Regions from separate parts of the Comamonas sp. 7D-2 genome, predicted to be linked through region 3. Evidence: riboswitches for the same ligand, from Rfam matches in the RefSeq annotation. Region 3 holds a riboswitch; each other region holds the start of a gene.
What was found. A riboswitch is a leader RNA that binds a small molecule or an ion and turns the genes downstream of it on or off. The one in region 3 is predicted to bind glycine.

Region 1 (2,258 bases), 1.1 Mb from region 3:
TAGCCCCACTTCCCCGAAATCGTGTAGGCAAACACTTCGTGCGGATGGTAATGGCGGTTCACCAGACCGGCCTCCTTCGCCATCAGAATATCGCACCATTTGTTTTGTGATGGAGAAATCCAGAGGGGACGGGAGGAAACGGTTTCAGAGAATGGAACATAATAACGCTCATCCTCCGTTGGAGCGTTCTGAATATAAGCCTCTGGCTGCGCATCTGGCTGAAAACATTCAGGAATCGGCTTCAGATATTTCCAGAATTCATTCGTGGCTTTTTCGGGCATTTTCTCTCCTTGAATAAACATTTTTTGACGAACGTCATAATCCTATCCATGGGGAAAATTCTGTTTAGTCCCTGCCGGACATGATGTTTGCCCCTGCAGGACAAGCTCTGGAGCAAGGTAGCCCGGCCCTGGCTGAACAACCGACTCCACCAGGTCTGCCGAAATCGACTGGGGATGACCGAGAATGCCGCCATGGATACTTCACGCCACTCACGCTGTCTTGCTGCATACGCTGCATACGCGGCCGTCTTGGGAGCTCTGCTGCTCAGTGCCTGCGCTGGCAACCCAGCCATGGCGCCTAAGGTGGCCGACATCACTCCCCAGCCCCAGGCTGACTCCGCCTCTGCTTCCGGAGGCCAAACCGTAAATTGGCCTGCCTGGATCAAGGCAGACTGCACACCCCCCGCCCAGCTCGATCGGCAACCGCAGCCACGCCGCCACACCACGCCTTTCATCAGCGCCCACTGGTTTCCGAACGGGCTGGAGACCACGGTGGTCTTCCGCCTGGAAGTCACGGCCCAGGGCGAACTCGGCCGTGTGGCCTACCAGCCCGCCGATACCGATCCCCGCATCGTGAAGTCCATCATGCGCTCGCTCGAACGCTGGAAATTCAAGCCCGGCATGCGCCAGGGCCAGCCCGTGACGTCCTGCTTCGAACAGCCCTACCAACTGGTGTTTCCGCGCCAGGAGATCGATGTTCCTCGTACGCCCGCCATGAACACAGAACCGCAGTGAGACCGCAAGCTCAATTCCAGCGATCTGTGCTCGAAAACCCCAAAATCCATCCGATTCGGTGGTGCAAGCCCCTTGCCCACCGCTAGAATCGCCAACGTCAGGAGAGAGTGCCTGCAGCTTGAAGCTGCCTTGCACCGCCGAAGGCGCAGACCCCCAACCCGGTGTCAAAACGCTCAGGCAAAAGGACTGACAAGCGCTGCTAGGTGTGCGAGCCTGCAGCGTCCCTTGCTGGAGAGAGATGCAGGCCGTCATTTCGTATGTGCGCCGACATCCACCGAAGGAGCAAACTGCCCGCGAAAGCAAAGGCAGCGAATCTCTCAGGTAAAGCGGACAGCAGGGCAAGCCCGCCACGCATGACCCTGTCATGCATGGCCACTCATTTGGTTTTGACCACCGGAGCGCTTGCCTGTGACTGCTGCTGCCACTTCTTCCGATCTGCGTTCCACGCCGCTGTTTGCCCTGCACCAGAAACTGGGTGCCCGCATGGTGCCGTTTGCCGGCTACTCAATGCCTGTGCAATACCCTCAAGGCCTGATGGCCGAGCATCTGCACACGCGCAAGGCCGCCGGCCTGTTCGATGTCTCGCACATGGGCCAGTTGCTGTTGCGCGGCCCCGATGCCGCCGCCGCGCTCGAATCGCTGATGCCCGTCGATGTCATGGACCTGGGCCTGCACAAGCAGCGCTACGGCCTGCTGCTCGATGAACAAGGCGGAATTCTCGACGACCTGATGTTCGTCAACCGCGGCGAAGATCTGTTCCTCATCGTCAACGGCGCCTGCAAAGAGGCCGATATCGCTCATATCCAGAACCGCATCGGTAGCCGCTGCGAGGTCGTCCCATTGCCCGATCGCGCCCTGCTGGCCCTGCAAGGTCCGCAAGCTGCCACAGCCCTCTCGCGCCTGATTCCTGGAGTGACGCAACTGGTCTTCATGACCGGCAACCACTTCGACTGGCAAGGCCATGCGCTCTACATCACGCGCAGCGGCTATACGGGCGAGGACGGTTTCGAAATCTCCCTGCCCGGCGATGCTGCCGAAGCCTTTGCCGAAGCGCTGCTGGCACAGCCCGAGGTGGCCCCTATCGGTCTGGGCGCGCGCAACTCGCTGCGCCTTGAAGCCGGACTTTGCCTGTACGGCAACGACATTGACACCAGCACCACGCCGGTCGAAGCCGCGCTGAACTGGGCCATGCAGAAGGTTCGCCGCACCGGCGGCGAGCGCGAGGGCGGTTTTCCCGGTGCG
Region 2 (2,258 bases), 2.5 Mb from region 3:
CGGATGCGGTCGGCGCGGATGTCCTTGTTGAAGCCGTTGAACTCCGCCGTACCGGCAACTCGGAAGCGATCGTCGCCGAGGCGGCTGGTGACCAGCTTGGTCTCGTCGTCCAGCAGACTCACCACAGGGGCTGCGGCGCGGCTGGCTTCGTCCGGCAGATTGACCGTGATGGAATAGCCCTTGACCGGATAGATGTTGACGCTGTCGCCGAGCTGGGCGGCCAGGGCGCGGCTGGCCGTGCCTGCGCAGACCACCATGGCGTCGAAAGTCGAGGTCTCGGTTTCCAGACCCAGGCGCACGGTCACGCTGGCCTGCTTGCCGTTGCTGTTCACCGACATGATTTCCTGGCCGTAGCGGCATTGCACGCCCAGTCGTTCGCAGGCAGCAGCCAGGCCGCTGGTGAACTTGTGGATGTCGCCCGTGGAGTCGCTCTCGGTGAAGTAGCCGCCGTAGAAGGTTCCGGACAGGGTCGGCTCTATGGAGCGCATCTCCTGCGGTGTCACGGCGCGGCGTTCCAGGCCGCCTTTGGCCAGCAACTGGGAAACCTTGCCCGCATGTTCAAAGCCTGCTCGGTCGCGGTAGATATGCAAGATGCCTTTTTGTTTCAGATCGAAGTCAATGCCTTCGCTGGACGCCCAGTCAAACAGGTGCTCGCGTGCCGCAATCGCCAGCCTGGCGGTTTCCACGGTGTTTTTCTCGTAATGGGGGATGGCAGCGAGAAACTGGCAGAACCAGGAAATCTTGTGCCAGCTGGGCCTGGGATTGAGCAGCAGCGGAGCATCGCTCTTGAGCATCCACTTGAGGCCCTTGACGATGGTGGACCAATGGGTCCAGACCTCGGCGTTCGAGGCCGAGAGCTGGCCGCCATTGGCGAACGAGGTTTCCATGGCGGCATAGCGCTGCTTCTCGAACAGGGTGACGGAAAATCCGAGGCGTGCGAGGGCGTAGGCGGTGGTCACGCCCGTGATGCCACCGCCGATGACGGCGATTGTCTTCATGATTCAGATTCCAGAAACGTCAAGGGTGGAGCCCGTGCGCAACATGCGCAGCGGACGCCCCCTCTGTTCTGGACCTGAGAGATTCACGAGGCAGGGCCTTGCGGCGCTGCTCGCTTGCTCCTTCGGTATGCCCGGCGGACGATGACGTCCGGACATTCTTCAGAGTGTGTGAAAGCGATGCCGATCCTTTGGCCTGAGAGTTTCCGGGGCGGTTGCTCCTTCGGCGCTGCATACGCCAAGTTTGCGCTGCAGTCTCTCTCGGCATCACCGGGCTGAGAGCCTGTGGGCAAATGTAGGAAGAACGGCGGTGCCTGGATATACGGGTTTTCTAGACTTCTGCGCCAGGGCCCAGCCATGGCTGCTCATGTCGGGTTCACGCTATTTGATAGCGCTTGCCGCTTATCCTTCAATGAAATATGGATTGTTTGTCTATGAAAATGAATTTATTAAAGCGCAGTGTGCTTCTAAATTCATAGCGATAGACGCTGTCAAGTGCCACCGAGCAGCCCCAGAGTCAGCCCCTGCATTGGCATGGCGGGTCATGGTCGGCGGTGGATTTGGGCAAAATATCGTCTTTGCCTGTCAATGGGCCCGGCGATATCACCGCTTTGCCATTGAAGCGCCCGACTGGGGTGGCTGCCGATTCAGGATGCAACTGGCCTATCCGCCATGGCGTTCTGCTGTCATGGCTTCGTTCCTTTGTCCTTGTTGCCCGCGACCGTCATGGTCGCCTTTTTGCGTTGCCTGTCGCAGCGCCTGCGGGATGGTTGGGTGTTTTGTCCGGACGGGCGCAAACCATTACAACAAGACATTTATGTCCCAACCCAACTCAAGCCAGCAGCTCGCGCCGACTGGTGATGGTGACGATAACCAGCCCCGCTTGCACCGGGTGCTCAAGCAGCGCCACCTGAGCATGATTGCCATTGGCGGCGCCATCGGAACGGGCCTGTTCGTGGCCTCCGGCTCGGCCATCGCCCAGATCGGCCCTGGTGGTGCCGTGCTCACCTATCTGCTCATCGGCATCATGGTGTACTACATCATGACCAGCCTGGGCGAGCTGGCCGCCTTCATGCCTGTGGCCGGCTCTTTCTCTACCTATGCCTCGCGCTATGTGGATCGAGGCTTCGGCTTTGCGCTGGGCTGGAACTTCTGGTTCAGCTGGGCTGTGGTGGTGGCGGTGGACCTGGTGGCCTCGCAACTGGTCATGGCCTACTGGTTTCCCGATGTGCCCGGCATCGTCTGGAGCGGCCTGTTCCTGCT
Region 3 (2,258 bases):
AAAGGAAAGGCGATGCACGCCGGGCAGCAGTCCCCACCATTGCTCGGCCAGTTGTTCGCCAAGCGGGCGCAGTTCCCCATCGGTCGGTAAAAACGCGAGCAGATCCTCGCGCGAGACAGGGTAGGCCTCCACCGAGACAAAATGCAGAATGCGCGGGCGTCTGAGGTCGGCTTTCCATGCCGCCCAGGTGACCAGGAAATTCAGGCCGAAGCCAAAGCCGGTTTCCAGAATGCGCCACTGCGCTGCATCGGCCCAGGCAGCTGGAAGATCGCAGCCACCGAGAAAAACCTGGCGGGCCTGGTCAAGGCCGCCCAGCTCGCTGTGATAGCGATCACCAAATCGGGTGTTGTAGGGGGTGCCATCCGGCATCCATGTGATCGGTTCAGACATGGAAAGTGAAACTACATGGGTAATGCATGGCGCAGTCTAGGTTAGAGCAGCCAAGCAAGGGCCGCCCCGCAGCGATGGCTGCGTCTCCCTCCTGCGTAGCAAGAGAGGGGGAAGGCGCGCAGCGCCACAGGGGGAGTCTCTATCACTCCCAGCGCTGCTGGTACGAAAAAACCGGCAGGCGCCATTTGAAACGAATGGCGGCCAGACGGAAGGCCAGACCGCCGGCAAAACACACGATGGTGCTGATATTGGGGCTGACATCCAGATAGCGCAGGCCCAGGAACATCAGGCATACCGACAGCGACACGCTGGCATACAGCTCGCGGCGGAACACCACGGGGACCTGGTTGCAGAGCACATCGCGCAAGATGCCGCCGCTGATGCCGGTAATCATGCCGGCCATGATGATGACGATGGTGGGGTAGCCCAGCTCCAGCGCGGTATTGCAGCCGATCAGCGAAAAGGCGATCAGTCCCATGGCGTCCAGCAGCAAAAACACCTGCTTGAGCCTGTGCATATGGCGTGCAATCACAGTGGTCAGCAGACCGAAGCTGATGACCAGATACACATATTCAGGGTGCTGGGTCCAGCCGATGGGGTAGTGGCCCAGCACCATGTCGCGGATGGTGCCGCCTCCCAGGGCAGTGACAAAGGCGATGACGACGACGCCGAAGATATCCATATTGCGCCGGCCTGCGGCGAGTGCGCCGGACATGGCTTCGGCGGTAATGGCCACCAGATAGATGACCAGCATGACGGTGAAGTTGGAGGCCTGGAACGAGTCCAGCAAAGAGACGGAAGGAAGCATGAAGGCACTTGAAAATAGACCAGCCACTCACATCGGCGGGAGTGTCCGGCTTGCCTCTCCCGCTGTCCTTTTACCTGAGAGTTGCGCATGAGCACCTTCGCGGTGGACATGCTTGCCCCTTCGGTGAGCCCTGCAGCTTGTGGTTGCGGGCTGCTCTCCAGTTGGCGATATCCGGGTCCTGTCAGACCCACCTGCGGTACTTATTGCCTGAGCGATTATGGGAGTTTGCGCCTTCGGCGGGAACCCTCGAAAGGCTCCGCTCTCCCGCGGGATGGGCGCGATTCTAGCTAGTTTCAGCGACTTTATTCGGGTTAATACCTGTATTGGTGTGTTTCTGCGGCTGCCAGCTCGGGGTGCGGAAGGGCGGTCTGAATCCGCCATGGCTCGCGCAAGCCCGCGTTTTCGTCTGTGAAGCCGCCCGCCATAAAAACTCATACGCGCGACAGCGAGAGGGCGTTGTTGCATATATCACCCCCAGGGCCAGATTTCCCAACCCCAGGTGTGGCTAGGCCACAGCCACCGTCTGCGGGCAGACCGGTTCAGTAGACCGATTGAGGATGGCGGCTCGAATGTGCAGTTCGTTAACTTGGCGCTCGAACGTGCGTGACATTACTCGTTCACCCAGGCGTTTGATGCAGTTCATCTTGGTCTCTACCGGGCTGCGCCGCTGGTAACCGCTCCAGCGTTTCCAGATACTTCACCCCAACCGTCTGCATGCGGCGATAGCTGCGTTGCGGTGCGCAAAGCCATCGCCTTTGCGCACCTTGGCATTCTTTCTTGGGGGAATGATGGGCGTGGCATTGCGCTGAATGACCGCCGCATGCACGTACTGCGTGTCATAAGCCCCATCGCCTGTCACTGTCAGCAGCGGCTCCTCGGCAGGAACTTGCTCCGCAACTGCGGCAACACTGCAGCGTTTGCGCATCAATACCGATGTGCAGCTTGCGCCATTGGCGGCGATGCTTTTTGCACTTCCACTCGCCTTCGCCAAGGAACTTGATGCCTGTGGAGTCAACCAGTCGGTGCAGGCCGGCTGCGCTAGAGCGGTATGCCACTTGCA

Region 1: another riboswitch for glycine. It lies ahead of gcvT (glycine cleavage system aminomethyltransferase GcvT); the one in region 3 lies ahead of MPZ60_RS16720 (trimeric intracellular cation channel family protein).
Region 2: another riboswitch for glycine. It lies ahead of MPZ60_RS05075 (D-amino acid dehydrogenase); the one in region 3 lies ahead of MPZ60_RS16720 (trimeric intracellular cation channel family protein).

What each region holds. Positions count from the first base shown of each region.
Region 1 covers NZ_CP094238.1:2,542,439-2,544,696, reverse strand. Annotated here, with positions in the region: gene MPZ60_RS11700 (2,4'-dihydroxyacetophenone dioxygenase family protein) at 1-281, opposite strand, end outside; gene MPZ60_RS11695 (energy transducer TonB) at 474-1,016, shown strand; glycine riboswitch at 1,105-1,215, shown strand; glycine riboswitch at 1,235-1,360, shown strand; gene gcvT (glycine cleavage system aminomethyltransferase GcvT) at 1,425-2,258, shown strand, end outside.
Region 2 covers NZ_CP094238.1:1,124,684-1,126,941, forward strand. Annotated here, with positions in the region: gene MPZ60_RS05075 (D-amino acid dehydrogenase) at 1-998, opposite strand, end outside; glycine riboswitch at 1,170-1,269, opposite strand; gene MPZ60_RS05080 (amino acid permease) at 1,813-2,258, shown strand, end outside.
Region 3 covers NZ_CP094238.1:3,640,435-3,642,692, reverse strand. Annotated here, with positions in the region: gene mnmC (FAD-dependent 5-carboxymethylaminomethyl-2-thiouridine(34) oxidoreductase MnmC) at 1-369, opposite strand, end outside; gene MPZ60_RS16720 (trimeric intracellular cation channel family protein) at 533-1,198, opposite strand; glycine riboswitch at 1,251-1,369, opposite strand; glycine riboswitch at 1,383-1,475, opposite strand; partial or broken gene MPZ60_RS16715 (IS5 family transposase) at 1,704-2,258, opposite strand, start outside.